Regions from separate parts of the Geobacillus sp. 47C-IIb genome, predicted to be linked through region 2. Evidence: a T-box and tRNA genes for the amino acid it is inferred to sense, from the RefSeq annotation. Region 2 holds a T-box; the other holds one or more tRNA genes.
The links. The T-box of region 2 lies ahead of pheS (phenylalanine--tRNA ligase subunit alpha). A T-box ahead of a tRNA ligase gene usually reads a tRNA of that ligase, here a tRNA-Phe.
Positions count from the first base shown of each region.

Region 1: it encodes a tRNA-Phe, which carries the amino acid that the T-box ahead of pheS (phenylalanine--tRNA ligase subunit alpha) is inferred to sense. The anticodon was not compared.

Region 1 is NZ_CP061473.1:2,534,528-2,553,855, reverse strand. Features, by position in the region: gene IC804_RS12920 (PrkA family serine protein kinase) at 1-908, opposite strand, end outside; gene trmL (tRNA (uridine(34)/cytosine(34)/5-carboxymethylaminomethyluridine(34)-2'-O)-methyltransferase TrmL) at 1,233-1,706, opposite strand; gene IC804_RS12910 (amidase domain-containing protein) at 1,730-2,596, opposite strand; gene queG (tRNA epoxyqueuosine(34) reductase QueG) at 2,655-3,797, opposite strand; gene IC804_RS12900 (B3/B4 domain-containing protein) at 3,850-4,515, shown strand; tRNA gene IC804_RS12895 (tRNA-Glu) at 4,696-4,767, opposite strand; tRNA gene IC804_RS12890 (tRNA-Ser) at 4,773-4,865, opposite strand; tRNA gene IC804_RS12885 (tRNA-Asn) at 4,870-4,944, opposite strand; tRNA gene IC804_RS12880 (tRNA-Ile) at 5,187-5,263, opposite strand; tRNA gene IC804_RS12875 (tRNA-Gly) at 5,269-5,339, opposite strand; tRNA gene IC804_RS12870 (tRNA-His) at 5,370-5,442, opposite strand; tRNA gene IC804_RS12865 (tRNA-Thr) at 5,451-5,526, opposite strand; tRNA gene IC804_RS12860 (tRNA-Ser) at 5,557-5,647, opposite strand; tRNA gene IC804_RS12855 (tRNA-Ile) at 5,665-5,741, opposite strand; tRNA gene IC804_RS12850 (tRNA-Met) at 5,750-5,823, opposite strand; tRNA gene IC804_RS12845 (tRNA-Ala) at 5,841-5,916, opposite strand; tRNA gene IC804_RS12840 (tRNA-Pro) at 5,926-5,999, opposite strand; tRNA gene IC804_RS12835 (tRNA-Arg) at 6,004-6,077, opposite strand; tRNA gene IC804_RS12830 (tRNA-Leu) at 6,081-6,166, opposite strand; tRNA gene IC804_RS12825 (tRNA-Gly) at 6,174-6,248, opposite strand; tRNA gene IC804_RS12820 (tRNA-Lys) at 6,256-6,328, opposite strand; tRNA gene IC804_RS12815 (tRNA-Thr) at 6,339-6,411, opposite strand; tRNA gene IC804_RS12810 (tRNA-Phe) at 6,425-6,500, opposite strand; tRNA gene IC804_RS12805 (tRNA-Asp) at 6,678-6,753, opposite strand; tRNA gene IC804_RS12800 (tRNA-Met) at 6,758-6,834, opposite strand; tRNA gene IC804_RS12795 (tRNA-Val) at 6,846-6,921, opposite strand; rRNA gene rrf (5S ribosomal RNA) at 6,931-7,047, opposite strand; rRNA gene IC804_RS12785 (23S ribosomal RNA) at 7,329-10,257, opposite strand; rRNA gene IC804_RS12780 (16S ribosomal RNA) at 10,645-12,201, opposite strand; gene IC804_RS12775 (nucleotidyltransferase-like protein) at 12,667-13,545, opposite strand; gene IC804_RS12770 (YgzB family protein) at 13,954-14,307, shown strand; gene perR (peroxide-responsive transcriptional repressor PerR) at 14,334-14,786, opposite strand; gene bcp (thioredoxin-dependent thiol peroxidase) at 15,012-15,488, opposite strand; gene IC804_RS12755 (potassium channel family protein) at 15,552-15,956, opposite strand; gene IC804_RS12750 (L-lactate dehydrogenase) at 16,142-17,095, opposite strand; gene IC804_RS12745 (ABC transporter permease) at 17,247-18,032, opposite strand; gene IC804_RS12740 (ABC transporter permease) at 18,037-18,828, opposite strand; gene IC804_RS12735 (ABC transporter ATP-binding protein) at 18,821-19,328, opposite strand, start outside.
Region 2 is NZ_CP061473.1:1,063,866-1,074,765, reverse strand. Features, by position in the region: gene thrS (threonine--tRNA ligase) at 1-626, shown strand, start outside; ribosomal protein L20 leader region at 871-1,002, shown strand; gene infC (translation initiation factor IF-3) at 1,056-1,577, shown strand; gene rpmI (50S ribosomal protein L35) at 1,590-1,790, shown strand; gene rplT (50S ribosomal protein L20) at 1,817-2,176, shown strand; partial or broken gene IC804_RS05435 (DUF1294 domain-containing protein) at 2,247-2,497, shown strand; gene IC804_RS05430 (dUTP diphosphatase) at 2,513-2,998, shown strand; gene IC804_RS05425 (M42 family metallopeptidase) at 3,091-4,176, shown strand; gene IC804_RS18480 (helix-turn-helix domain-containing protein) at 4,504-4,659, opposite strand; gene sspI (small acid-soluble spore protein SspI) at 4,937-5,146, opposite strand; gene msrA (peptide-methionine (S)-S-oxide reductase MsrA) at 5,288-5,812, shown strand; gene IC804_RS05405 (TrmH family RNA methyltransferase) at 5,809-6,564, shown strand; T-box leader at 6,634-6,877, shown strand; gene pheS (phenylalanine--tRNA ligase subunit alpha) at 6,917-7,951, shown strand; gene pheT (phenylalanine--tRNA ligase subunit beta) at 7,973-10,387, shown strand; gene modA (molybdate ABC transporter substrate-binding protein) at 10,469-10,900, shown strand, end outside.

The sequences.
Region 1 (19,328 bases), 1.5 Mb from region 2:
ATAAACGATCGGTATTCTGTTTCATTTGTATGGGCAACGATCAGTTCATCAGCGCTGATAAGCGCAAACCTTCCCGCTTTGAAATTGCCTTCTTGCGTCAACGATAGCAAATGCCAAAGAAATTTTTCATCGCACTTTAACATCTCTTGAAATTCCATAATGCCGCGGTTTGCTTTGTTCAGCTCGCCGTCAAACCGATACGCCCGCGGGTCGGATTCTGAACCATATTCAGCAATGGTCGAGAAATCGATGCTTCCCGTCAAATCAGCGATATCTTGCGATTTCGGGTCGGACGGGCTGAACGTCCCGATGCCGACACGCCGATTTTCTGAGAAGAAAATGCGTTCGACCATCACGTCTTCAATCCGACCACCGTATTCTTTCTCAAGCCGCATCATATTGAGCGGCGACAGCTCCCCTTCAATGCGAATGCCGTATTCACGGTAAAAATCGTCGCGCAAATGGTGAGGAATGAGGTGAAGTGGATCTTCATGCATCGGGCAACCTTTAATCGCATAAACGGCGCCGCGCTCCGTTTTTGAATACTCCTCAAGCCCGCGCTTCAGGAGCGTTACCAACGTTGACTTCCCGCCGCCAACCGGCCCCATCAGCAGCAAAATCCGTTTGCGTACATCAAGTCGTTTTGCCGCTGGGTGGAAATATTCTTCAACAAGCCGCTCGAGCGCCTCCTCGAGCCCAAACAAATGCTGGCTGAAAAACTTATACCGTTTCCGCCCGTTCACCTCTTCAACCCCAGCGTCTTTAATCATATTATAAACGCGCGAATGAGCCGACTGGGCGACCCACGGCTTTTCTTTTAAAATCTCTAAATACTCAGCGAACGTTCCTTCCCATCTCAGCCTCTCTTCCTCTTCCCGGTACCGTGCGATCTTTCTTAAAATATCCATAAAGGACCTCCTCACCCTTGGATGTCTTACAGCAAGATTATTACAATTTATGCGAGGATGTCCCGTATCATTCGCCACAAAAAAAATTTTGTCTTCGAACAGTTCGCGGCAGTCATTCACATGCTCGGCCATATTCGTTATAATAAAGGGGAAACGCCTGCCACTTTCATTGCAAGGGAGGAAAAAACGATGCGCACATTGCTGATGTTAGGAGTTATCATCGCCTTTTTAACAGCCATTTTCACGGCTGGGTACGAAGACAAACCGGGTGTCAAACAATAAAGCCCAAAAAAACGACCTCCATAGCGAAGGTCGTTTTTTTGTTTACGACAATCCGTGAAACCGTTGCTGACGCAGTGCCTCATACACTAAAATAGCCGCCGTATTTGATAAATTCAACGAACGGACTTTGTCGTTCATCGGGATGCGCAAGCAACGATCCTTGTTGGCCTCGAGGAGCTCCTTCGGCAACCCGGTCGTCTCGCGGCCAAATACAAAAAAAATGTCTTTTTTCTGATCGCTGAAGTCAAACGAGTCATAATATTGCTGGCCAAACTTCGTAATAAAGTAAAATTCTCCCCCCGGAAATCGGGCAAACAGCTCGTCAATGGAGTCGTAATACGAAATATTGACATATGGCCAATAGTCAAGCCCGGCGCGCTTTAACATTTTATCATCCGTCGAAAACCCGAGCGGACGAATCAAATGAAGCGCTGTATCCGTCGCCGCACATGTGCGGGCGATATTCCCTGTATTTGCTGGAATTTCTGGTTGGTATAGTACTACATGAAGCGGCATTTCGTTCACCTCAACAACGTCGTTTATTTGCGATCAATGATGTGAAAAAATTTATACCGGATGTTCGGCGTATAGGCGCTCGAATCTTCGTATGACCAATACCGCATTCGGCTGTTCGTCGTATGGGCATTCACAAGCGGCATCCCATCTTGGTCTTTGGCCACCACAATGGTGGAATGGTCGAAGCGTCCATCCCCTTGAAAATCATAACAAATGACATCACCTGCCATCAATTGTTCTGGTTCAGGGACTTCCACCGCCTGTAGACCGATGCGCGATCCACTCAAATACCAGCGCAGCGAATGGGCGACCGCCCAGCTGTAACTCCAGCTTCCGTTTTGACACCACCATCCCCGCGCCCTGTTCGGATAGCCGGTCATTGGCGCTCCGCCCGCATACAAACATTGGGAAACAAAGTTCGTGCAATCAACAGAAAAAGACGGAAACGCCGGGTTATGCCGATTCCACCACGTTTCTGCATACCGTACCGCCTGAGCACGGTCATATTGGTAAGAAAGGCGCTCTCCTGTCCATTGCTCACGTTCGACACGAGGCGCTTCAACGTATTCCCCCATCCGGCTAACCCGTTTATCATCCACCAACTCGGTGCCTAAAAAACGGGCGCATCGCTCCTCGACTTGCTCCTCAATATATAAAGTTGCCCCGTGCTTAATTAAAAATTGATGATGGGCAATATAAACCATTTTTGTCTCTCGCTCGACTGTCTGTCTGCCGATAATTTGCCCTCGAATAGTGCAACGGACAATTTCTGCCCCACGCCTTTGGCAAAGTTGCTGCTTCCTAGTAATTTCTTCATCGCCTTGGATATTGCTTTCCGAGACAAATGAGTGCGCCCGCTTATCGAGCCAATCATGCAGCCGCTTTTTCATGCCGCTCCCCACTTTCGTTTTTGTTACTACCTTATGTGAGGAAGCGGCAGTTTTTTCCCTATTCCTTTACCTCTGTCAACAGTTTCAACCCTTTTTCGATTTCGGCGACTACATCTGAATCTGTTTCCGTTTGTCTTGCCTCTTCGAGATATGGCTTGGCACTTACATCCCCGATTTTCCCGAGCGCCCACGCTGCTGTCCCACGGATGACGGGACGGCTGTCTTCTTTCAGCAGCCGCAATAAATGCGGAACAGCTGTCCGGTCTTTATAATGGGCGAGCGCCAAAATGGCGTTGCGCTGGATCGGTTTTTTCCCGCGCCATGAGCCTGCCATTGCGCCGAATTTCTCTTTAAACTCACGATTGCTTACCTGAAGAAGCGGGATGAGCTTCGGTTTCGCTGCCTCGGGATCCGGCTCGAATTCCGGATGCAAGTGGAAATCTTTCTTCTTGTTTTCCGGGCAGACCAACTGGCACGTATCGCAACCGTACAACCGATTGCCGATTTTCTCACGAAATTCATCGGCTAAAAAGCCTTTCGTTTGCGTCAAAAATGAGATGCACCGCTGCGCATTCAGTTGTCCCCCTTGCACGAGCGCCCCTGTGGGGCACGCATCGATGCATTTCGTACATGTGCCGCACCGGTTTTCGATCGGTTCATCGGGCGGAAACGGAATCGTTGTAATCATCTCACCCAAATACACGTACGAACCAAACTCCGGCGTAATAATGGAACAGTTTTTCCCACTCCAACCGATCCCTGCCCGCTCTGCCACGGCCCGGTCAGCGAGTTCTCCCGTATCCACCATCGAACGAACACGGGCATGTGGTACCTTCGCAAGTAAAAATTCTTCAAGTTGGCGTAAACGTTCCCGCAACACATCATGATAGTCTTTTCCCCACGATGCACGACAAAAAAGGCCACGCCGCTCATTTTTCGTCCCGCGTGGAGCATCTTTCATTTTTGATGGATAGGCAAGCGCAATGGCAATGATCGATTTCGCCTCGGGAAGAAGCAACGACGGATTTGTCCGCTTTTCAATATCCGGTTCCTCAAATCCGGATTGATAGCCAAGCTCCTGTTGCCGACGAAGCCGCTCCTTTAGTTCCACAAACGGATCAGCGCTTGCAAAACCGATTTTATCGATGCCGATCGACCGGCTGTATTCAATCACTTCCTGTTTCAAAGAGACAATGTCCATTATTTTCCCTCCCTTCGAGGTATATGGTAAAATGAAACACGGGGTGATTCATATGAAATGCATCATATCAGAAGAATTAAAACAACGTCTTCCTTCGGGCAAATTTGGCGTGATCCGCTACCACCATATCGAAATCGGCGACTCGCCGCAAATGTTAAAAGGCCGGCTTGAACTGTTTCAAAAGTCGATTTACTTTGAGCTACAGGAAAAAGCCATCGCCGACATTCCCGAGCTCGCCGAATGGCGTCAGGCATTCAAACAAATCGGCACGGATCCAGGGCGTTACCGACCCTCAAGTGAAAGCTTATACCGTCGTATCCAGAAAAAAAACTTTGTTCCATCGATCCATTCAGCAGTCGATGTAAACAACTTCTTTTCGCTCTATTATAAAATACCACTCGGCATTTACGATCTTGATTGTATCCAAGGATCCGTGATGATTACCGTAGGTACAGAACAAGATGAATACATAGCTCTAAATGGACGCACCGTCAACTTTGCGAATAAACTCGTCAGCAAAGATGAACACGGTCCGTTCGGCAGCCCAATCGTCGATTCCAAACGCACAGCGGTGACAAAAGGAACGAAAAACGCTTTGCAAATCGTTTATTTTCTTCCATCGATTCCTGAAGATGTTGCCAATCGCCAACTTCAGGCTATTCAAACGATGTTTACGCAAATCCATGGCGGTGAGGCCGACGCACAATTGCTAGTATAATAAAAAAACGCAATGCCTCGTTCTATGACGAAACGAAACACTGCGTTGTCCCCAATATTTTATTTAAAACTTAACGAAACTCATTATAACAAAACAGTACGTACATGGCAAGAAAAAACGCAAAAATCGACAAAATTCGTCGTATAAAAGGGGCACCAGAATATCTGGTGCCAACAACGATGACCCGTACGGGATTCGAACCCGTGTTACCGCCGTGAAAGGGCGGTGTCTTAACCACTTGACCAACGGGCCAATCATGGCGGAGAAGGCGGGATTTGAACCCGCGCGCCGCAAAACTGCGACCTAACGGTTTAGCAAACCGTCCCCTTCAGCCACTTGGGTACTTCTCCATAATGGCTCCGCAAGTAGGATTCGAACCTACGACCTACCGGTTAACAGCCGGTTGCTCTACCGCTGAGCTATTGCGGAATAACTAAGAAACATTCTTCCAAATCTACTTCGTCTCTTCCTCTACTAGCTGATTCAGCTTATTCGAGGATGTTTATGCTCAGTGTCCCTTCCTCTACTAGCCAATTCAAAGAAGCTGAATGCGTCGGGACAACTCGTAGCCTATTCGATGAAGTAAGGGCTCGTCGCTGAGCTATTGCGGAATAATCAAGAAATGCTCGATTAGTATTATATCGAATCATCTGACAATATGCAATGGAAAATGGTGGGCCTAAGTGGACTTGAACCACCGACCTCACGCTTATCAGGCGTGCGCTCTGACCAGCTGAGCTATAGGCCCATAAAAGCGGGTGATGGGAATCGAACCCACGACATCAGCTTGGAAGGCTGAGGTTTTACCACTAAACTACACCCGCAACAAATATAAATTAAGGAAGAAGAGAAAGGGCGACTAGTGGGAATCGAACCCACGCATGCCAGAGCCACAATCTGGTGCGTTAACCACTTCGCCATAGCCGCCACATTGATGGTGCCGGCTGCAGGACTTGAACCCGCAACCTACTGATTACAAGTCAGTTGCTCTACCAATTGAGCTAAGCCGGCATGATGTAAATTTATTCATGGATAAATGGATGGCGGAGGAGGAGGGATTCGAACCCCCGCGCGCCTTGCGACGCCTCTCGGTTTTCAAGACCGACCCCTTCAACCACTTGGGTACTCCTCCAAAAAGTAACGTAATAATGGTGGACCTTGTAGGACTCGAACCTACGACCGGACGGTTATGAGCCGTCTGCTCTAACCAGCTGAGCTAAAGGTCCGATAATAATGGCGGTGGAGGGGATCGAACCCCCGACCTCACGGGTATGAACCGTACGCTCTAGCCAGCTGAGCTACACCGCCAAATTTATATATTTGAATGGTGGAGCCTATCGGGATCGAACCGATGACCTCCTGCGTGCAAAGCAGGCGCTCTCCCAGCTGAGCTAAGGCCCCACAGGAAAATCGGGAAGACAGGATTTGAACCTGCGACCTCACGGACCCGAACCGTGTGCTCTACCAAGCTGAGCTACTTCCCGTCAACGCGCTCGAGAGGATTCGAACCCCTAACCTTCTGATCCGTAGTCAGATGCTCTATCCAATTGAGCTACGAGCGCAAGTGCCGAGGGCCGGACTCGAACCGGCACGGTAGTTACCTACCCCAGGATTTTAAGTCCTGTGCGTCTGCCAATTCCGCCACCCCGGCAAACGAGTGGAGCGGAAGACGGGGTTCGAACCCGCGACCCCCACCTTGGCAAGGTGGTGTTCTACCACTGAACTACTTCCGCATTGTGATGAGCCATGGAGGACTCGAACCTCCGACCCTCTGATTAAAAGTCAGATGCTCTACCTACTGAGCTAATGGCTCATATGAGGGATGCCGGCTGCAGGACTTGAACCCGCAACCTACTGATTACAAGTCAGTTGCTCTACCAATTGAGCTAAGCCGGCATATCCACAATGATGGTGGCTCGGGACGGAATCGAACCGCCGACACAAGGATTTTCAGTCCTTTGCTCTACCGACTGAGCTACCGAGCCATATGTTATTTTCTACCTCGTTCATTGAATTACCCTGTGCCTCTTCCTCTACTAGCGGATTCGAGGAAGTATGATGCGTCGAGGCAACTCGCAGCAAATTCGATGATGCTGATGCTCGTCTCTACCGACTGAGCTGCCGAGCCGCATGTGATTTTTTATTTCATAGTTTTGAAATAATGGCGGTCCCGACGGGACTCGAACCCGCGATCTCCTGCGTGACAGGCAGGCATGTTAACCACTACACTACGGGACCATTTTGGTTGCGGGGGCAGGATTTGAACCTGCGACCTTCGGGTTATGAGCCCGACGAGCTACCGGACTGCTCCACCCCGCGACGATTGAAAGTGGTGGAGGATGACGGGATCGAACCGCCGACCCCTTGCTTGTAAGGCAAGTGCTCTCCCAGCTGAGCTAATCCTCCATTTATCATGCCTAGCAGCGACCTACTCTTGCAGGGGCGCTGGCCCCAACTACCATCGGCGCTGGAGAGCTTAACTTCCGTGTTCGGGATGGGAACGGGTGTTTCCTCTCCTCTATCACCACTAGGCAACAACAGACAAGTATTATTATAATGAAAAACAGCTTATTGTCAAGCTTTTTTTCATTCCTTCAAAACTAGATAACCGTTTTTGGGGGAAGAAGCCTCCGCTTTTCGTACTGTCTAGCTCCGGCCGCCATCGGCTCGCGACGCTTCGGTCCTGCTGTGGCGGCGACACATTGCATACGCTCCTGTGGCACCACCCACGCAGAACCAAGCTTTGCTTGGTTCGAGCCTCCTCGCAGGCCCTCCAGCACGTCTCGCCGATAGGCGGGCGGCCTCCGCTTTTCTAGGTTAAGCCCTCGATCGATTAGTATCCGTCAGCTCCACGTGTCGCCACGCTTCCACCTCGGACCTATCAACCTCGTCATCTTCGAGGGATCTTACTCGCTTAACGCGATGGGAAATCTCATCTTGAGGGGGGCTTCACGCTTAGATGCTTTCAGCGCTTATCCCTTCCGCACATAGCTACCCAGCGGTGCCCCTGGCGGGACAACTGGTACACCAGCGGTGCGTCCATCCCGGTCCTCTCGTACTAAGGACAGCTCCTCTCAAATTTCCTACGCCCACGACGGATAGGGACCGAACTGTCTCACGACGTTCTGAACCCAGCTCGCGTACCGCTTTAATGGGCGAACAGCCCAACCCTTGGGACCGACTACAGCCCCAGGATGCGATGAGCCGACATCGAGGTGCCAAACCTCCCCGTCGATGTGGACTCTTGGGGGAGATCAGCCTGTTATCCCCGGGGTAGCTTTTATCCGTTGAGCGATGGCCCTTCCATGCGGAACCACCGGATCACTAAGCCCGACTTTCGTCCCTGCTCGACCTGTCCGTCTCGCAGTCAAGCTCCCTTGTGCCTTTGCACTCTCCGAATGATTTCCAACCATTCTGAGGGAACCTTTGGGCGCCTCCGTTACCTTTTGGGAGGCGACCGCCCCAGTCAAACTGCCCACCTGACACTGTCTCCCACCCCGATAAGGGGTGCGGGTTAGAATTTCAATACCGCCAGGGTGGTATCCCACCGACGCCTCCACCGAAGCTGGCGCTCCGGCTTCCCTGGCTCCCACCTATCCTGTACAAGCGATACCAAAATTCCATATCAGGCTGCAGTAAAGCTCCACGGGGTCTTTCCGTCCTGTCGCGGGTAACCTGCATCTTCACAGGTAGTATAATTTCACCGGGTCTCTCGTTGAGACAGTGCCCAAGTCGTTACACCTTTCGTGCGGGTCGGAACTTACCCGACAAGGAATTTCGCTACCTTAGGACCGTTATAGTTACGGCCGCCGTTTACTGGGGCTTCGGTTCGCACCTTCGCTTGCGCTAAGCGCTCCCCTTAACCTTCCAGCACCGGGCAGGTGTCAGCCCCTATACTTCGCCTTTCGGCTTCGCAGAGACCTGTGTTTTTGATAAACAGTCGCTTGGGCCTTTTCACTGCGGCTCTTCGGGGCTCATCACCCCAAAGAGCACCCCTTCTCCCGAAGTTACGGGGTCATTTTGCCGAGTTCCTTAACGAGAGTTCTCCCGCGCGCCTTAGGATTCTCTCCTCGCCTACCTGTGTCGGTTTGCGGTACGGGCACCTCTTCCCTCGCTAGAGGCTTTTCTTGGCAGTGTGGAATCAGGGACTTCCGGATCAAATCCGTCGCCATCACAGCTCAGCCTTTACGGCCAGCGGATTTGCCTACTGGCCAGCCTTACTGCTTGGACAGGCTCTTCCAGCCGCCTGCTCACCCTATCCTCCTGCGTCCCCCCATCGCTCAAACGGGAAGGAGGTGGTACAGGAATCTCAACCTGTTGTCCATCACCTACGCCTTTCGGCCTCGGCTTAGGTCCCGACTAACCCTGAGCGGACGAACCTTCCTCAGGAACCCTTAGGCTTTCGGCGCAGAGGATTCTCACCTCTGTTTTCGCTACTCATACCGGCATTCTCACTTCTAAGCGCTCCACCAGTCCTTCCGGTCTGGCTTCGATGCCCTTAGAACGCTCCCCTACCGATGACCAACGGTCATCCCGCAGCTTCGGCGGCACGTTTAGCCCCGGTACATTTTCGGCGCAGAGTCACTCGACCAGTGAGCTATTACGCACTCTTTAAATGGTGGCTGCTTCTAAGCCAACATCCTGGTTGTCTTCGCAACTCCACATCCTTTTCCACTGAACGTGCACTTGGGGGCCTTAGCTGGCGATCTGGGCTGTTTCCCTCTTGACCACGGATCTTATCACTCGTAGTCTGACTCCCAAGGATAAGTCATTGGCATTCGGAGTTTGACTGGGTTCGGTAACCCGATGAGGGCCCCTAGCCCAATCAGTGCTCTACCTCCAAGACTCTCACCTTGAGGCTAGCCCTAAAGCTATTTCGGGGAGAACCAGCTATCTCCAAGTTCGATTGGCATTTCACCCCTACCCACACCTCATCCCCGCACTTTTCAACGTACGTGGGTTCGGGCCTCCAGCCGGTGTTACCCGGCCTTCACCCTGGACATGGGTAGATCACCTGGTTTCGGGTCGACGACGACGTACTCAAACGCCCTATTCAGACTCGCTTTCGCTGCGGCTCCACCTCTTCGGCTTAACCTCGCACGCCATCGTCACTCGCCGGTTCATTCTACAAAAGGCACGCCATCACCCATAAACGGGCTCTGACTACTTGTAGGCACACGGTTTCAGGTTCTCTTTCACTCCCCTTCCGGGGTGCTTTTCACCTTTCCCTCACGGTACTGGTTCACTATCGGTCACTAGGGAGTATTTAGCCTTGGGAGATGGTCCTCCCTGCTTCCGACGGGATTTCCCGTGTCCCGCCGTACTCAGGAGCCGCTCGGGAGGGAACGAAGTTTCGACTACAGGGCTGTCACCTTCTCTGGCCGGCCGTTCCAGACCGGTTCGTCTACCCCGTTCCTTTCTCACTCCCATCTGAGCGGTCCTACAACCCCAAGAGGCACGCCTCTTGGTTTGGGCTGTTCCCGTTTCGCTCGCCGCTACTCAGGGAATCGCATTTGCTTTCTTCTCCTCCGGGTACTAAGATGTTTCAGTTCCCCGGGTGTGCCCTCCATGCCCTATGGATTCAGGCATGGATCCTGCCCCATTACGGGCAGGGGGTTTCCCCATTCGGACATCTCCGGATCAACGCTTGCTTACAGCTCCCCGAAGCGTTTCGGCGTTTGCCCCGTCCTTCATCGGCTCCTAGTGCCAAGGCATCCACCGTGCGCCCTTTCTAGCTTAACCTACAGCGCGTTTCGGCTTCTTCCTTATTGTCTAGCTTCGGCGCCTAGCTCTCTTCCGCCAAATAACCTTCCCCCCTTGGGGTGCAAGCACCCCTGCGGGTGAAGAACATTTGGCTTCGAGAGCTGACCGCGGCACCTCAGCTTTTCCGGTTATCTAGTTTTCAAGGAACGATTTGAAGGAATTCTCATTCCTTCAAAACTGAACGAAACGAAAGCGCAATTTGTTAATGATTGGCCATTAACGGCCTCCGCTTTTCGTGATGTCTAGCTCCAGCGCCTGGCTCTCTTCTGCCAAATAACCTTCCCCCCTCGGGGTGCAAGCACCCCTACGGGTGAAGAACATTTGGCTTCGAGAGCCGACCGCGGCGCTTCCGCTTTTCGTCCTTAGAAAGGAGGTGATCCAGCCGCACCTTCCGGTACGGCTACCTTGTTACGACTTCACCCCAATCACTTGCCCCACCTTCGGCGGCTGGCTCCCGTAAGGGTTACCTCACCGACTTCGGGTGTTGCAAGCTCTCGTGGTGTGACGGGCGGTGTGTACAAGGCCCGGGAACGTATTCACCGCGGCATGCTGATCCGCGATTACTAGCGATTCCGGCTTCATGCAGGCGAGTTGCAGCCTGCAATCCGAACTGAGAGCGGCTTTTTGGGATTCGCTCCCCCTCGCGGGTTCGCAGCCCTTTGTACCGCCCATTGTAGCACGTGTGTAGCCCAGGTCATAAGGGGCATGATGATTTGACGTCATCCCCACCTTCCTCCGACTTTTAGCCGGCAGTCCCTCTAGAGTGCCCAACTGAATGCTGGCAACTAGAGGCAAGGGTTGCGCTCGTTGCGGGACTTAACCCAACATCTCACGACACGAGCTGACGACAACCATGCACCACCTGTCACCCTGTCCCCCCGAAGGGGGAACGCCCAATCTCTTGGGTTGTCAGGGGATGTCAAGACCTGGTAAGGTTCTTCGCGTTGCTTCGAATTAAACCACATGCTCCACCGCTTGTGCGGGCCCCCGTCAATTCCTTTGAGTTTCAGCCTTGCGGCCGTACTCCCCAGGCGGAGTGCTTATCGCGTTAGCTGCAGCACTAAAGGGTGTGACCCCTCTAACACTTAGCACTCATCGTTTACGGCGTGGACTACCAGGGTATCTAATCCTGTTTGCTCCCCACGCTTTCGCGCCTCAGCGTCAGTTACAGGCCAGAGAGCCGCCTTCGCCACTGGTGTTCCTCCACATCTCTACGCATTTCACCGCTACACGTGGAATTCCGCTCTCCTCTCCTGCACTCAAGTCCCCCAGTTTCCAATGACCCTCCACGGTTGAGCCGTGGGCTTTCACATCAGACTTAAAGGACCGCCTGCGCGCGCTTTACGCCCAATAATTCCGGACAACGCTCGCCCCCTACGTATTACCGCGGCTGCTGGCACGTAGTTAGCCGGGGCTTTCTCGTGAGGTACCGTCACCGCGCCGCCTTATTCAAACGGCGCTCCTTCGTCCCTCACAACAGAGCTTTACGACCCGAAGGCCTTCTTCGCTCACGCGGCGTCGCTCCGTCAGACTTTCGTCCATTGCGGAAGATTCCCTACTGCTGCCTCCCGTAGGAGTCTGGGCCGTGTCTCAGTCCCAGTGTGGCCGGTCACCCTCTCAGGCCGGCTACGCATCGTCGCCTTGGTGAGCCGTTACCTCACCAACTAGCTAATGCGCCGCGGGCCCATCCGCAAGTGACAGCCGAAGCCGCCTTTCAACCAAAGACCATGCGGTCTTTGGTGTTATCCGGTATTAGCTCCGGTTTCCCGGAGTTATCCCGGTCTTGCGGGCAGGTTGCCCACGTGTTACTCACCCGTCCGCCGCTGACCAAACAAGAGCAAGCTCTCGTCCGGTCCGCTCGACTTGCATGTATTAGGCACGCCGCCAGCGTTCGTCCTGAGCCAGGATCAAACTCTCCAAAAGAAAGTTGATTGACTTGCGCTTCGTTTCGTTCAGTTTTCAAGGAACAAGTTTGTTTTTCGCTCTCTCGAAGCGACTTCTATATGTTAGCATGTTTATTATGAGTTGTCAACACTTTTTTATTCATCTTGCTTCGCAACGTTTTTTCGTCGCGGCAGCGATTTAAAATATATCATCGTTCGACATAGAAGTCAATAGCTTTTTTTACTTTTTTGGATAGACAGCCCATCTTTGCTGGGCTGCCGAAATTTCTTCAACCATTCTGTGTTCATGATCTAAACTTTCATGCCTAACCGAAATTGATACGCTCCTTCCGCCTACGATAGCGAAGGCGGTGCGCTCGGGTTCCCCCGTCTCATTACAAAAAGTTAACGGGTGTGATTCCGTACAATGACACTTCCCCCTCAAAGTTGAGGAACCTCTTTCTGAAACAGGTTAAACAAAGGGGAGCCCAGACGGAAAGGCTCATCAGTTTTTCTCTTCCTGCAAAGTATAATAACGTTCAAACATTTTTTCCCCATTTGTCGGTACCTCTACCGCACTTAACACTTTTCTTTCTACTAAATATTCAAGCATGATGGTAAGGTCGACCGAATAGGGGGCAAACTGTGGGTGGTGGGTCATTTCCTCGATACTCCACGCTCCCTCTTTTTGCTTTAGCACCTCACATAAATGGGAGGATCCTGGTGCCACAAAAGAATGAATTAAAAATTCGCTCGCCAGCAACAGAAGCTCGAGTCGTTTTGGAAGCGGTTCTTCGCTACCGACTAACTCCTCATATAATTTATAAATTTGCCCATCCATTTGCTTTACTTGATTCCATACCGTCACTTCCGGATAAAGGCCATGCTCGATGACTGTTAACCGTGCTAAATGGTGCAAGGCGTGCATCATATGGTTGTATGAATCAAGCCAATGTCGAGCACTAAACAGTGCCTTGCCATCAGTATAACGACGAATCAGTTTGGCAAATTCCAATCCCATTTTCAGCTGCCGTTCCCTAGGAGGAAATTGCTCAAGACGTTGACGCAACTGCCAAACGTAGTCATTGCGGTCAAACACGATTTTTCCATTGAATACCCAATCGACGGCCTTTCGATGTGACCCGAGAACAAACCATTCGTTTAATTTTTGTTCATTCACTGCATAAAGTGCTGCCTTCTCACCATTAATCGAGTAATGCTTTAAAAACAATGGCTCACTTTGCAAATCGACAATGACGAGCAACAACGCATCAAACGTATCTGTCACCGTCTCATGTCCCTCATTTTTCTCAATCAGTAAAATTCCGAGCGTATTGCAACGGCTTGCCCATTCTTGATAAATGGGACGCAGCAATTCTTCCATAAATCGTTCCCGTTACAGAAAACAGGTAAAGCTGTGACATCTTCCGAGCTCTCCCCCTCAAAAAAATCGACGGAGAGAGCATATTTTCTTTCACTTTTGGGGCCAGTTGTTTTTCTGTAACGGCTTCCTCCCTTCCAACGTCGTCAATGATTCAACCTTGTTTTATACAGATAACAAAAATGTTGCTAGCGGCCGTTTATGCTGCGATTACATGCATCCCACAATCTATGTCTTATTGCTATCGTTCGTTCCTCGGCAAAGATGAGAATTCGTTGTTGTCGTTCGTTATTCGACAAAAGACGAGAAATTCCTCTATTCTGAGTAAAAAACGCCCATCAATTTTGTTGATTTCTCCTTCACGATTGTCCCCTGTTTTATGGTATAGTGATGTATGTAGGAGGGACGACCATGGGTATCAAATATTCGAGTAAAATCAACAAAATTCGCACATTTGCTTTAAGCTTGATTTTCGTCGGCGTCATCGTCATGTATCTTGGGCTGTTTTTCCGCACGTCCCCGATCATCATGACGCTGTTTATGGTGCTTGGACTTTTATTTCTCGTCGCAAGTGGCATCGTGTACTTTTGGATCGGTACACTCTCAACGAGAGCTGTCCAAGTCGTTTGTCCATCATGCGGTAAGGTGACGAAAATGCTTGGACGCGTTGATTTATGTATGTTTTGCCGCGAGCCCCTGACGTTGGATCGCGAACTTGAAGGAAAAGAATTCGATGAGAAATACAATAAAAAAAGAAAAAACTGATAGCCGCTGTCGCGCTATCAGCTTTTTTAATGTGTCCGCCCCTTCTCGTTTTGACAGTCAGGGCATACTCCATACACTTCCATGCGATGATGATCGACTTTAAATCCAGTAACATGAGCAGCTAGCTGCTCAACTTCATCGAGCGCTGGATAATGAAAATCCACGATTTTGCCACACTGTTCACAAATGACGTGATAATGATTGGATGTGACAAAATCGAACCGGCTTGACGAATCACCGTATGTCAACTCTTTGACAAGCCCGACCTCTTTAAAGACGCGCAAGTTATTGTAGACGGTAGCTACGCTCATATTAGGAAATTTCCCTTCGAGCGCTTTATATATTTCATCAGCCGTCGGATGGGACATCGAGCTGATCAAATACTCCAATATCGCATGACGCTGTGGCGTGATGCGTATGCCCGTCTTTTTCAGCATGTCCAGCGCTTCCTTCAGTTGCTCGTTGACAGACACCGTCATGCACCTCACTCTCTGCAAAAGATAAAAAAAATTATCATTTTATAATATTTATAATTAGTCTACAAGGAATGTATGCCTTTTGTCAATATAGATACCATTAATATATGGGCTTAAACGTTCTTTTAACAAAAAAAGGGGGCAGAAATATTTTCCGCCCACCACATTTCATTCATTTGAGGAGGTTACTATGTATCATATGTAAAACAGTTTATGTCGCTTGGACGCTTACCTAGATGAGGCCAATTGGGCAACTTCCGCAAGCGCCTCATCGACGTGTCCTTTTACTTTCACCCCGCGCCATTCCTTTACCAACGTTCCATCGGGAGCAATAATGAATGTCGAGCGCTCAATGCCCATATATTCCTTACCAAAATTCCGCTTTTTCTTCCAAACCCCATATAGTTCTGCTACGTGATGTTGTTCATCGGAAAGAAGCAAAAACGGCAGTTGATATTTCTCAATAAACGTTTCATGCCGCTTAACTGGGTCCGTGCTTACCCCTAAAATAACGGCATTCAACCTGGTAAACTGCTCATAGCGGTCACGAAAGTCACATGCTTCAGTCGTGCATCCAGGCGTCATGTCTTTCGGATAAAAATAAAGCACGACATATTGGCCTCGGAAGTCTGAAAGCGAAACCATTTTCCCGTTGCTTGCCGGCAAGGTGAAATCCGGGGCTGGTTGGCCAATGGCAATTATCATGACGTTCCCTCCGTCTGCTTTATTTTCTTTTAGCGTAACGGAGTGGGAAGAAAATTGCAACTGTTAGCGGCGGTCCCAATCAAATACGGTGCGCGCTACGATGACAGCTGGCATAATGTAGCCGAGCAACGCCTCAGTGATCGCGATCCACCGTCCGATGCCGATCGGGGTCACATCTCCGTATCCCACTGATAAGAGCGTTATGCCGCTTAAGTACAAGCTATCCCCAAGCAAAGACAAGCGGTTATCCACGTCGCTATTTGAGGACGGAGTGAACACTGCATGGCCATTCACCTGCAAAATCATATAAATCATGGCAAAACCGAGCAGCATCGTTACATACCATTGAACGAGCACCCACAGACTGTCGAGTGAGAGGCGGTGCGTCGCTTGAACGCGCGCTGTCCAAATTGAGGTGATGCTACCGAGCAGTACGGCGGTAACCACTCCGAGGAAGGCGTAATCCATCACATTCCCTCCATCCTTGTCCGTTGTTCATATATACGTGGCCGAATGGACAATTATGACGGAGTGAACCGCCGCGATCTCGATAGTGATCGTACTTGAAACAGCAGCGTCAAGCTGCGCTGCCTGCCTAGACTACCCGTTTAGCAGAGCCCTTCTCCATTTTTGTAGAAAGTTAACGCCTTGACTTACTGCGCAAAGGAGCGAGCCAACACACCTTTCAGTGTCGCTGCGCTATGTTGAAACCATTTTTGCTCGTTATCGTCTAGCTCAAGCTCAATCACTTCGCGAATACCATGACGGTTGATGACCGCCGGTACACCGATATAGACGTCACGTTCGCCATATAAACCGTCTAAGTAAGCCGAGACGGTCAAAATAGCGTTTTCGTTATGCAAAATGGCGCGCGTCACGCGGGCGAGCCCCATGGCAATGCCGTAGTACGTCGCCCCTTTTTTCTCGATAATTTGATAAGCGGCATCACGAACGTTGACAAAAATGTGCTCCAGCTCTTCCCTTGCCTGCTCTCCTTTTGATTCGATCAACTTGCGGATCGGCACGCCGCCGATATCAGCCTGACTCCAGACCGGAAGCTCAGTATCGCCGTGTTCGCCAATAATGTAGGCATGTACATTCGTCGGGGCAATATCGAAGTACTCACCTAACAAAAAGCGGAACCGTGCCGTATCTAAAATTGTCCCCGAACCGATCACCCGCTCATAAGGCAAGCCACTGAACTTCCATGTCGCGTAGGTCAAAATGTCGACCGGATTGGTAGCGACAAGAAACAACCCTTGAAACCCGGACGCCATAACCGATTCGACAATCGAACGGAAAATGGCGATATTTTTATCGACTAGATCGAGCCTCGTCTCACCTGGTTTTTGGTTGGCACCGGCGCAAATGACGACTAAATCAGCATCACGACAATCACGATAATCCCCATACCAAATGTTGGTGGGATTCGGTGCAAACACTTTCCCATGGTTTAAATCCATCGCATCGCCCTTGGCTTTATTTTCATTTGCATCAATGAGCACAATCTCATCAGCAATCCCTTGATTCATTAAAGCAAATGCATAGCTGGAACCGACAAACCCTGTGCCGACAACCGCTACTCTGTTTCCTCCTCCGTTTTTCATCACTATTCTCCCTTCTTATTATTGTGAATACATTCACAAATTATTTTACGCGATGAAATCGAAACTATGCGTAAACGATTATGGCAATTGTTTGGACGTTGTTTGTCATTTTCATGACAACCTCCATTAAGCAAAAAAATGGACGAGGCAGTTAACTCCCCGTCCCTCGGTACCTCCTAACCCCGGCGTTCCAAAGCATTATAGCGATGGCGAAAAACAGCGCGCCAACAACCGGGGTCATAAACGCATAATCATACCACTCTTGCTTGTTAAGAAAATACGAAGCCGGATAGACGCCAACAAAGGCAAACGGAAGCACCCATGTTAAAATATAGCGAATGACCCGATGATAAATATCGATCGGATAGCGGCCATAGCTGCTAATGTTGTACATCATCGGCATAATCGAGGTGCGAGCATCAGCGAAAAAGCTAATGGTTGCCAGCGAAATGAAAATGCCGGCGTAAATGAACGCACCGCCGATCACAAGTAAAATAAAGATAAAGAAGTCATACCAATGAAACGTCAGCGATAACCGGACACTAGCGTACGCCATAATGATCAATCCCGGTATAGCCCCTAACAACGATTCGAGCTCCATCCGTTCGAGAATGATCTGAAATAGGCTGTGCACCGGGCGAGTCAACACACGGTCCATTTCTCCTTGGACAATATAGCGCTCATTGAAATCCCATAGATTAAAAAAAGCGCCAAATACCGCATACGGCACAAGAAAAAAGCCGTAAATAAACAAAATTTCATCGCGCGTCCAACCGTGAAGGAGCGGTGTATGGCCAAAAACGACGAGCAAAAACACGAGATTGACTGCCTGAGCCATGAAGTCGGACAACCACTCAATGAGCAAATCGGTACGGTATTGCAATTTTGTTTTCATATATTGCGCCATGTATTGAAAAAAGACCGATATATAAAACAATCGTTTACCCCCCTTGCACGACGAGCCGCTTTTTCGCCATCCGCCATAACAACCCGATTGGTAAAAGCAACAGCGCGCACCATGCCACCTGCACGATCAAGCCGTCACGAACGTCGGCGCCTTGGAAGCTTTCCGTAATGATCATGCTTGGGATGTAGCTAATCGCCTGAAACGGAAAATAATCCATCAGTCGTTGCGCCCAATCCGGATAAAAGGAAACGGGCAAAATGAGCCCGGAAAACAGATCGATGATAAACCGTTTCGCCCTGAGCAACCCTTCGTTACGGAATGTAAAAAACGTCACCACCCCCGCTAGCAAGTTCAGCTCTGAATAAATAACAAAGCTAAGCAGGAGCGACAAACTAAATGACAGCCATGTATGGGCGTTTTCTGGAAACTGAAGCGGCAAAAAGAGCGACACGACTAAAAGCCCGGGCAACGACAAAAAGAACAAACGGAACAACCCTTCGCCGAGCCCTTGAACCGCCTTCATCCCTAAATAGCTGTATGGGCGAATGAGCTCGGTCGCTACTTTTCCATCGCGAATTTCCATAGCGATTTCACGGTCGATGTTGTTAAAATAAAATGCCCTTGACAGCCAAGAAATGGCAACATACGTCGTCATTTGTCCAAGCGACATCCCTTGCATCGACGGTTTGTCCCCGTAAATAGCCGCCCAAAGGAAATAATACGCCGCAATGTTAATAGCATAAATAAGAATGCCAGTATAATAGTTTGTCCGATAGGCAAGCATCATTAAAAAGCGGATGCGGATCATTTCCACATATTTATCCATGGACCGCACCTTCCTCATAGATATTGCGGACAATCTCTTCCGTTGACACTTCATGAATGCGGATATCTTGCAGCGCATAGCGGGCGGCGACGCGGCTGACGACTTCCGGAACTCCTCCTGATGGAACGTGCGCCACCCAGACGTTGGACTGTTCGCCTTTTTTCCAGACAACATCCAATCCGGCGGTCAGCTCTTGCAAGATGGAGGCGTCCTTTCCTTCAGCAAATGTAAAGGCGACCCGTTTTCCTTGCCCCCATTTTTCTTTTAACTGCTCAAGCGAACCATCGTAAATGATTTTCCCTTCATCGAGCATAATCACCCGCTCGCACAGCGCTTCGATATCCGACATATCGTGCGTCGTCAATAAAATCGTCGTTCCATACCGTTCGTTCAACTGTTTCAAAAACTGGCGGATGTTGAGCTTGACAAGCACATCTAGACCGATTGTCGGCTCATCTAAAAACAATAGGGGCGGATTGTGAATGAGCGCAGCGGCGAGC
Region 2 (10,900 bases):
GGGAAAAGGCGCAACGCATGCTGCGCGAGGCGATGGATGAACTTGGCCTCGATTACTACGAAGCGGAAGGGGAAGCAGCGTTTTACGGACCGAAGCTCGATGTGCAAGTGCGCACGGCACTCGGCAAAGATGAGACGCTGTCGACTGTACAGCTTGACTTCCTCTTGCCGGAGCGGTTTGACTTAACATATATCGGCGAAGATGGAAAACCGCACCGCCCGGTCGTCATCCACCGCGGCGTTGTTTCCACGATGGAACGGTTTGTCGCCTTCTTGATCGAAGAATACAAAGGGGCATTTCCAACGTGGCTCGCCCCGGTGCAAGTGGAAGTCATCCCGGTATCGTCGGAAGCCCATCTCGATTATGCGTATGAAGTGAAACAAGCGCTGCAAGTAAACGGCTTCCGCGTCGAAGTCGACGAACGGGATGAAAAAATCGGCTATAAAATCCGCGAAGCGCAAATGCAAAAAATTCCTTATATGCTCGTTGTCGGCGACAAAGAAGCGGCCGAGCGAGCGGTCAACGTCCGCCGCTACGGTGAAAAAGAAAGCGAGACTGTGGCGCTTGACAAGTTTATCGCGATGCTAGAAGAAGATGTGCGGCAAAAACGAGTGAAAAAACGATGAGCCAACAGCGGCCCGTAGGCGGCATGCCCGCCTGCCGGGCTGCTTTTTTCAGGTGAACAGCTGCGCTGCCTCAGAAACGGGAACACGAAGGGCAACAAAACTTTTTGTCACAAATCAAAAGTTTTCTCTTGTCAACGAAACAATGATCCGCTATAATAAAGGACGTTGTGTTTATCAAGAATGGATCCTTGACATGCCATCACCAAGGTGGTATAGTGTATAAAGTGAAATGATTGCTTGTTTGTAACGAAAGCAGAAGCACCCGCTTCTCACCTGACCGACGCTTAAGTGGCTGTTGGCAGGTTGTTACGGTTCGTCAATGGTTTATTCGAACATCGTGCGCGGGTGCCTTGTGCATCCGCGCTTTTTTGTTAGGAGCGGGATTCTGCCGACAAACAAGACAGTCGGAAAAAACCTTGGAGGTGGCTCATTATTAGCAAAGATTTTATTATCAACGAACAAATTCGTGCCCGCGAAGTGCGCTTAATCGATCAAAACGGCGATCAGCTCGGCATTAAGTCGAAGCAGGAAGCGCTCGAGATCGCGGCAAGACGCAACTTGGACCTTGTGCTTGTCGCCCCGAACGCCAAACCGCCTGTTTGCCGTATCATGGACTACGGCAAATTCCGCTTTGAGCAGCAAAAGAAAGAAAAAGAAGCGCGCAAAAAGCAAAAGGTGATCAACATTAAAGAGGTGCGCCTCAGCCCGACGATTGAGGAACACGACTTTAATACGAAACTACGCAATGCGCGCAAGTTTTTAGAAAAAGGCGATAAAGTGAAGGCGACGATCCGCTTTAAAGGGCGGGCGATCACCCATAAAGAAATCGGGCAGCGCGTCCTTGACCGCTTCTCGGAAGCATGCGCTGATATCGCGGTCGTCGAAACGGCGCCGAAATTGGAAGGGCGCAACATGTTTTTAGTGCTGGCACCGAAAAATGACAACAAGTAAGGAGGAACTACGATGCCAAAAATGAAAACTCACCGCGGCTCGGCCAAACGGTTCAAAAAAACGGCGAGCGGCAAATTAAAACGCGGTCATGCGTATACGAGCCACTTGTTTGCTAACAAAACGAAAAAGCAAAAACGTCATCTTCGCAAAGCGGCGCTCGTTTCGCCTGGCGATTTCAAACGCATTCGTCAAATGCTTGACAACTTGAAATAATGACCGATCAGTAGGAGGGAAAAATTATGCCACGCGTAAAAGGTGGACCAGTGACGCGCAGACGTCGCAAAAAAGTATTAAAGCTTGCGAAAGGGTATTTCGGCGCGAAACACGCGTTATATAGAGTTGCTAACCAACAAGTTATGAAATCTCTCATGTACGCGTATCGCGACCGTCGTCAACGGAAGCGCGATTTCCGTAAATTATGGATCGCGCGTATCAACGCGGCAGCTCGCCAAAACGGCTTGTCCTACAGCCGCCTCATGCACGGCTTGAAACTGGCCGGTGTAGAAGTAAACCGGAAAATGCTTGCTGACTTGGCGGTAAACGACCAAGCAGCGTTCGCTCAACTCGCTGACTTGGCAAAAGCGAACTTGAATAAGTAATACGAATGGCCATCCTGAACGGGGATGGCCGTTTTTATTTACATAGGAAATGGAGTGAGGGAGGGGCCTTATGATACAATATGCAATAGCCGTCAATCTTCTCGCTTTTTTGCCATGGGGCTTGATAAATATAAGGCGAGACGCCATCGTTTTCGCATCGCCGAGCGGACGCTTTGGCTGCTGGCGTGGTTGGGTGGAGCTTTCGGAGCTATGGCGGGCATGTATACGTTTCGCCATAAAACGCGCCATCGCGTGTTTCGATACGGCTTGCCGCTGTTGGCAGCGGCGGAGTTCGTTGTTTATTGGCTGTGGATGAGGTAGAAAGGGGAGAAGAGAATGAACTGGCCTTTGCTTTACGACATGCAACGCGAGTTAGACACACGCATTGAAACGCAGCACGGCCTAGAGGCTGAAGATTTGTTTGCGCGCAAGCATCTTGCTTTTCTTGTTGAACTTGGTGAGCTGGCGAACGAGACACGCTGTTTTAAGTTTTGGAGCGTTAAGCCGTCTTCACCGGCAGAGAAAGTGCTTGAAGAGTACGTCGATGGGTTGCACTTCCTTTTGTCGCTCGGACTCGAATGCGGGTTGTTCTATGAAAGTGAAACGTCTCCTTCGGCACAACGGCCGCTAGTTGAACAGTTTCTCGCCGTGTTTCGCGCCGCTGACCGGTTCGGGATGACGAAAGCGAGTGCGGATTATCACGAGCTGTTTACCGAATATTTGTGCCTTGGCGCGGCGCTCGGTTTTTCGCCAGATGAAATCACCGCCGCGTACCGTCGAAAAAATGAAGTGAACCATCAACGGCAAAACGAACGGTATTAAGCTTTTTTGGAGAGCAAATGATTGAATTTTGCCAACCGCCAGCTTTTTCAGGTATAATGAAAAAGTGGACAAAAACGGAAAGGGGTGTCAAGATGGCAAAATTGGACGAAACGTTAACAATGCTGAAAGCGTTGACGGATGCAAAAGGTGTCCCGGGCAATGAACGGGAAGCGCGCGAAGTGATGAAAACATACATAGCCCCATATGCGGACGAAGTAACGACCGACGGTCTCGGCAGCTTGATCGCCAAAAAAGAAGGAAAAGCTGGCGGACCGAAAGTCATGATTGCCGGCCATTTGGACGAAGTCGGCTTTATGGTCACGCAAATCGATGATAAAGGATTCATCCGCTTCCAAACGCTCGGCGGCTGGTGGAGCCAAGTGATGCTCGCCCAACGAGTGACCATCGTAACGAAAAAGGGCGACATCACCGGTGTGATCGGTTCGAAGCCGCCGCACATTTTGCCGCCGGAGGCGCGCAAAAAACCGGTTGATATTAAAGATATGTTCATTGACATCGGTGCGAAGAGCCGTGACGAAGCGATGGAGTGGGGCGTCCGCCCAGGCGATATGATCGTACCGTATTTTGAGTTTACCGTGTTGAACAATGAAAAAATGCTGTTAGCCAAAGCGTGGGACAACCGGATCGGCTGTGCGATCGCCATTGATGTGCTCAAGCAGCTGAAAGGCGTTGACCACCCGAACACGGTGTATGGTGTCGGCACGGTACAGGAAGAAGTCGGTTTGCGCGGGGCGCGCACGGCTGCCCAATTCATTCAACCGGACATCGCTTTTGCCGTTGACGTCGGCGTGGCAGGCGATACGCCAGGTGTCTCGGAAAAAGAAGCGATGGGCAAGCTCGGCGCCGGCCCGCACATTGTCCTATACGATGCAACGATGGTGTCGCATCGCGGTTTGCGCGAATTTGTCATCGAAGTGGCGGAAGAGCTGAACATTCCGTATCACTTTGACGCCATGCCAGGCGGCGGCACGGACGCGGGGGCGATTCATTTAACCGGCAGCGGTGTCCCGTCACTGACGATTGCCATTCCAACCCGCTACATCCATTCGCATGCTTCCATTTTGCATCGCGATGACTATGAAAACACGGTCAAGCTATTAGTTGAAGTCATTAAACGGCTTGATGCTGATAAAGTGAACCAAATTACATTTGAATAACGAGCGTAAGGAGGTTGCCTGAAAAGGCAGCCTCTTTTAGCGAAAAAGATCTGCGTATATACAGAACAGGAAACAGGTGTCCCGAACGTTTTGGGACACCTTCTTTTTGGTAGAAACAGCGCTACTTATTGTGCTGGTTTGTATGCGGCGCTTGTTATCCAATTTCTTGATTGGTCAACATGTTGTGACCGTTTTTCGCTTTGCCGGCGGATGTATTCCAACCCGCTTTTGCATTGACGGCAGTAAAACGGTCTCACTAGTTGAGCCGTGCCTCAGGGCAGTTATTTTAGTAAGCAGAGGGATATGATTGGCCGAAAGAGAGTTGAACTACTCACCGCTTAACCGCCTTACAGTTTGTTTGAAGTGGGAGATTCCTGCGAACACTGAGGGATCCCTCAGGCTAATAGCTATTTTTTCTTTTTGCTTGTTCAAAAAGAAGTTAAGGACGAATCGAGAACAACCAAATGTTTTGTTTGGATAGATTCTAAATGGATATGCTTTGTTTACCAGCAGTGTTTTTCCCCTTCCAATTTGTTATGATTACCTATTATATCAAAATGGAAAAGCCGCCCTAGTCGGGCGGGCTTTTTTCGTTGAGGCGAGGTGTTGGGGGTGGCGCTGTTTAGAAGGCGGGCGATGAAACAGAGCATGTAGCTTCATAGTAGGCGTTCTCAAGTTGAAATACGTTTCCCTTTTCCCATAGTCATTGTGTTTCATCAGCCTTCTAGGCGGGAAGGGTGACCGCAGCGCCAGCGACTGCTTACTGTTTGACTGCTTGCTCGAGCGTGGAGAGCATCATGTCTTTTTGCTGCTCATTGGCGTTCGTCCAAATGGCTTCAAAGAGGACGCCAAGGCCGGGCAAATACTTTTCCTCACCACGTTGAATCGCGTCTTCAATCGTATTTTCGAGCTGATCTTTCGAATTGTTTGCGACATTGTGCATAATCGCATGGCGAAGATTTAAATTCATTGTCATCACCTCGTTTGCCGTTGTTGTACAACGTTATCGTTTGCCAATGGCAGCGGATTTATACATCGGTGGTTCACGTCTATGGTATAATGGGGAGCAAATATCAAAATGAAGAAACTTGACGTATGAGGTGACGACACAATGGAAAAAGCGACATTCGCTGGAGGTTGCTTTTGGTGCATGGTGACGCCGTTTGAAGAGCTGGACGGCATTTACGGCATCGTCTCTGGCTATACGGGTGGGCATGTTGAAAATCCGACGTATGAGCAAGTGAAAACAGGGACGACCGGCCATTATGAAGCGGTGCAAATCACGTTTGACCCGGACGTGTTCCCATATGAGCGGCTTTTAGAGCTGTATTGGTGCCAAATTGACCCGACCGATGACGGCGGTCAGTTTCATGACCGTGGACCGCAATACCGGACGGCGATTTTTTACCATAACGAAACACAGCGCCGGCTCGCTGAGCAGTCAAAGCGGGCGTTAGAAGAAAGTGGGCGTTTCTCAAAGCCGATTGTGACAAAAATTTTGCCAGCTACAACGTTTTACCCGGCGGAAGAGCACCATCAAAACTACCATAAGAAAAATCCGGAGCATTACAAGCAAGATCGTGCCGCTTCCGGGCGCGACGAGTTTATCGCCAAACATTGGGGGGCGAAGCGGTGAAGCGGATCGAATCGCCGAAAAATGCACGTGTAAAGCATTGGAAAAAGTTATTGACGAAAAAAGGACGCGAGGAAACCGGGTGCTTTTTGCTAGAAGGATTTCATCTCGTTGAAGAGGCAGTCAAAAGCCAAGCGCCGCTTGTCGAGTTGATTGTGGATGAACGGACGACGATCCCGCCCGGCTGGGACGTCAGCGATGTTCCGGTAGTGATCGTGACCGAGACGGTGATGAAGGCGATCAGCAGCACGGAAACGCCGCAAGGGATCGCTGCCATCTGTCGTCAGCGGCCGCATGAGCTTACAGGTGTGAAAACGGCGTTGCTCATTGATGCCGTGCAAGACCCAGGCAATCTTGGCACAATGATTCGCACTGCCGACGCAGCCGGCATTGATGCTGTCATTTTAGGAGAAGGATGCGCTGACTTGTACAATCCGAAAGTGATCCGCGCAACCCAAGGGTCGTTGTTTCATCTTCCGATTGTCAAAGGCGATGTGGCAGAATGGATCACGCGCTTGAAAGAGCAAGGTGTTCCAGTGTACGGCACCGCCTTGGAGAATGCGGTCGACTACCGTGCCATCCCGCAATCATCCTCATTTGCGCTTTTAGTTGGCAATGAAGGAAGCGGCGTCCGGCGCGAGCTGCTCAAGATGACAACGGAAAATGTCTACATTCCGATTTACGGCCAAGCCGAGTCACTCAACGTTGCCGTTGCAGCTGGAATTTTACTTTACTCCTTGCAGACGGCGCAGTAAAAAATTTCTGACTTACCTTGCCTTTGTCTCTTGGTTTGCGTATAATGAATAGCGACATTTCCCATATCGATAACAACGATGACGGAGAAGAGTAGCTTGCTGCTCGCCATCCAGGGAGAAAACGCCATAGACTGGGAGCGTTTTTATGGCCGACGCAAGTGAAGTTCACCTCCCGAGTTGACACCGGGACCATCCTCTCAGGCAGGATGTAAAGGTGATCCGGCTTCGGGCCGTTATAGCAATGAAGGGAACAGTGCGTCTTCGTTTGCGCTGTTAACAAGGGTGGTACCGCGAGCAACAACTCGTCCCTTATGAGGGACGGGTTTTTTATTTTGTTAGAGGAGGGATTGGCGTGAAAGAACGGTTGCATGAGCTTGAACGAGAAGCGCTTGAAAAAATTGAACAAGCTGGCGATTTAAAAGCGCTCAACGATGTGCGTGTCGCCTATTTAGGCAAAAAAGGGCCGATTACCGAAGTGCTGCGCGGCATGGGAGCATTGCCGTCAGAAGAGCGTCCGAAAATTGGTGCGCTTGCCAATGAGGTAAGAGAGGCGATCCAAAAGGCGCTCGAAGCAAAACAAACGAAACTGGAAGAAGAAGAAGTCGAGCGGAAGTTGGCGGCTGAAGCGATCGATGTGACGCTTCCGAGCCGTCCGGTGAAACTGGGGAATCCTCATCCGCTGACGCGCGTCATCGAGGAAATTGAAGATTTGTTTATCGGCATGGGCTATACGGTCGCCGAAGGTCCGGAAGTCGAGACCGATTATTACAATTTTGAGGCGCTCAATTTGCCGAAAGGACACCCGGCCCGCGATATGCAAGATTCGTTTTATATTACGGAAGAAATTTTGCTTCGCACCCACACGTCGCCGATGCAGGCACGGACGATGGAAAAACATCGCGGGCGCGGTCCGGTAAAAATCATTTGCCCGGGGAAAGTGTATCGCCGCGATACCGATGATGCGACCCATTCACATCAGTTTACGCAAATTGAAGGATTGGTTGTTGACCGCAACATCCGGATGAGCGATTTAAAAGGGACGCTGCGCGAATTTGCCCGCAAGCTGTTCGGTGAAGGGCGCGACATTCGTTTTCGTCCGAGCTTTTTCCCGTTTACCGAGCCTTCAGTCGAGGTCGATGTGTCCTGCTTCCGCTGCGAAGGGCACGGCTGCAGCGTTTGCAAAGGTACGGGCTGGATTGAAATTTTAGGCGCTGGCATGGTGCACCCGAACGTGCTTGAGATGGCCGGCTTTGATTCGAAAACGTATACCGGATTTGCGTTCGGCATGGGGCCGGAGCGGATCGCGATGTTGAAATACGGCATTGATGACATCCGCCATTTCTATCAGAACGATCTTCGTTTCTTGCAACAATTTTTGCGTGTCTAAAAGAAAAAGGAGGAGTTGGGAATGCTCGTTTCTTATCGTTGGCTAGGCGAATACGTCGATTTGACGGGCGTGACGGCGGAACAACTCGCTGATCGCATTACAAAAAGCGGCATTGAAGTCGAGCGGGTTGAAGCGCTTGAGCGGGGAATGAAAGGAGTCGTCATCGGCCATGTGCTCGAATGCGAGCCACACCCAAACGCCGATAAACTGCGGAAATGTCTTGTTGATCTTGGCGAAGGAGAGCCGGTGCAAATCATTTGCGGCGCCCCGAACGTCGCCAAGGGGCAAAAAGTTGCTGTAGCGAAAGTTGGGGCGAGACTGCCGGGCAATTTTAAAATCAAACGGGCGAAGCTGCGCGGCGAAGAGTCGAACGGCATGATTTGCTCGCTCCAAGAACTCGGTGTTGAAACAAAAGTCGTGCCGAAAGAATACGCCGAAGGCATTTTCGTCTTCCCAAGCGACGCGCCGGTCGGCGCTGATGCGCTTGAATGGCTCGGCTTGCACGATGAAGTGCTCGAACTCGCCTTGACGCCGAATCGCGCCGATTGCTTAAGCATGCTTGGCGTTGCCTACGAAGTCGCTGCGATTCTCGGCTGCGATGTGAAGTTGCCGGAAACGGCGGTGAACGAAAATGAAGAAAGCGTCCATGACTACATTTCTGTCCGTGTCGAGGCGCCGGAAGACAATCCGCTGTACGCCGGACGGATCGTGAAAAACGTCCAAATCGGCCCGTCGCCGCTTTGGATGCAAGCGCGCTTGATGGCGGCCGGCATTCGTCCACACAACAATGTTGTCGATATCACCAACTACATTTTGCTTGAGTACGGCCAGCCGCTTCACGCGTTTGACTACGACCGTCTCGGTTCGAAGGAGATCGTCGTTCGTCGTGCCAAGGCGGGAGAAATGATCGTGACGCTTGACGATGTCGAGCGGAAGCTGACTGAAGATCATCTCGTCATCACAAACGGCCGTGAGCCGGTCGCCTTAGCCGGTGTGATGGGCGGAGCGAACTCGGAAGTGCAGGATGACACGAAAACAGTGTTCATCGAAGCCGCGTATTTTACGAGCCCGGTCATCCGCCAGGCGGTGAAAGACCACGGGTTGCGCAGCGAAGCGAGCACCCGGTTTGAAAAAGGGATTGATCCGGCGCGGACGAAAGAAGCGCTCGAGCGCGCTGCTGCTTTGATGGCAGAATACGCCGGCGGCGAGGTCGTCAGCGGTATCGTGGAAGCTAATACATGGAAAGAAGAGCCGGTTGTTGTAACGGTGGCGCTGGAACGCATCAACGGCGTCCTCGGCACAGCGATGACGAAAGAGGAAGTGGCTGGCATTCTTTCAAACTTGCAATTCTCGTTTACGGAAGATAATGGAACGTTTACAATCCATGTTCCATCGCGCCGCCGCGATATTACGATCGAAGAAGATATTATCGAGGAAGTCGCCCGTTTGTATGGCTACGACCATTTGCCAGCGACTTTGCCGGTGGCCGAAGCAAAACCGGGCGAGTTGACACCGTACCAAGCGAAACGCCGCCGTGTCCGCCGCTATTTCGAAGGCGTGGGCTTGTTCCAGGCGATCACGTATTCGCTTACTAGTCCGGACAAAGCGACGCGGTTTGCTTTGGAGACAACCGAACCAGTCCGCTTGGCGTTGCCGATGAGTGAGGAGCGGAGCGTTCTCCGGCAAAGCTTGGTGCCGCATTTGCTCGAAGCGGCGAGCTACAACCGTGCCCGCCAAGTTGAGAACGTCGCGCTATATGAAATCGGCTCTGTCTATTTGTCCAAGGGGGAAAACGTCCAACCGGCGGAAAAAGAACGGCTCGCCGGCGTCATCACCGGTTTATGGCATGCCCACCTTTGGCAAGGAGAGAAAAAAGCAGCTGATTTCTATGTTGCAAAAGGCGTGCTTGACGGCTTGTTCGCCCTGCTTGGGCTGTCTGATCGCATCAGCTACCGTCCGGCGAAGCGTGCTGATTTGCATCCGGGGCGGACGGCGGAGATTGTGCTTGACGGCAAAGAGATCGGCTTTGTCGGCCAGCTCCATCCGGCTGTACAAAAAGAGTACGATTTGAAAGAAACGTATGTCTTTGAACTCGCCTTCGCTGAGCTACTGAATACAGAAGGCGAAACGATCCGTTACGAGTCGATTCCGCGCTTCCCGTCAGTCGTGCGCGACATCGCTTTAGTCGTCGACGACAATGTCGAAGCAGGTGCTCTCAAGCAGGCGATCGCCGAAGCGGGGAACCCGCTATTAAAAGACGTGGCCCTCTTTGACGTCTATAAAGGCGACCGTCTGCCGGCCGGGAAAAAATCGCTCGCCTTCTCGCTCCGCTACTACGATCCGGAACGGACGCTCACTGATGAAGAAGTTACTGCCGTCCATGAACGGGTTTTGGCAGCGGTCGAGGAGCAGTTTGGCGCGGTGTTGCGCGGGTAATGCCGCGGCTGTGTTAGGCAGGGAGCGTAGGCAGCTCCCTGTTTTTCTATTCGCGCCCATCGCGAAAAAAGGGGGAGAACGATGCGAAGCGTTCGAGCTGTGATCATTGCGATGGTTTTACTTGTCGGGTTGCACGGGTGTGACGCAGGTCGATCAGAAGGTGGAAAACAACCGGTTGAGCTCACCGTCTCAGCGGCTGCCAGTTTGCAAGACGCGCTAAAGGAAGTGAAAACCGCCTTCGAGCATGAACATCCGAATATCCGCATTCACTATAATTTTGGGTCATCCGGCGCCTTGCAAAAACAAATCGCTCAAGGAGCGCCGGTCGACTTGTTTTTCTCTGCCGCCGTCCTGCCGTTTGAAGAACTGAAAAAGGAAGGGCTGATCGATTCCACGCATGAAAAAACGGTGGTTGCCAACGAACTCGTGCTCATTGTGCCAAAACAGGAAGAAGGAGCGATTCAGTCGCTCGATGACATCACTCGCGCGAAACGGGTGGCCATTGGCATCCCT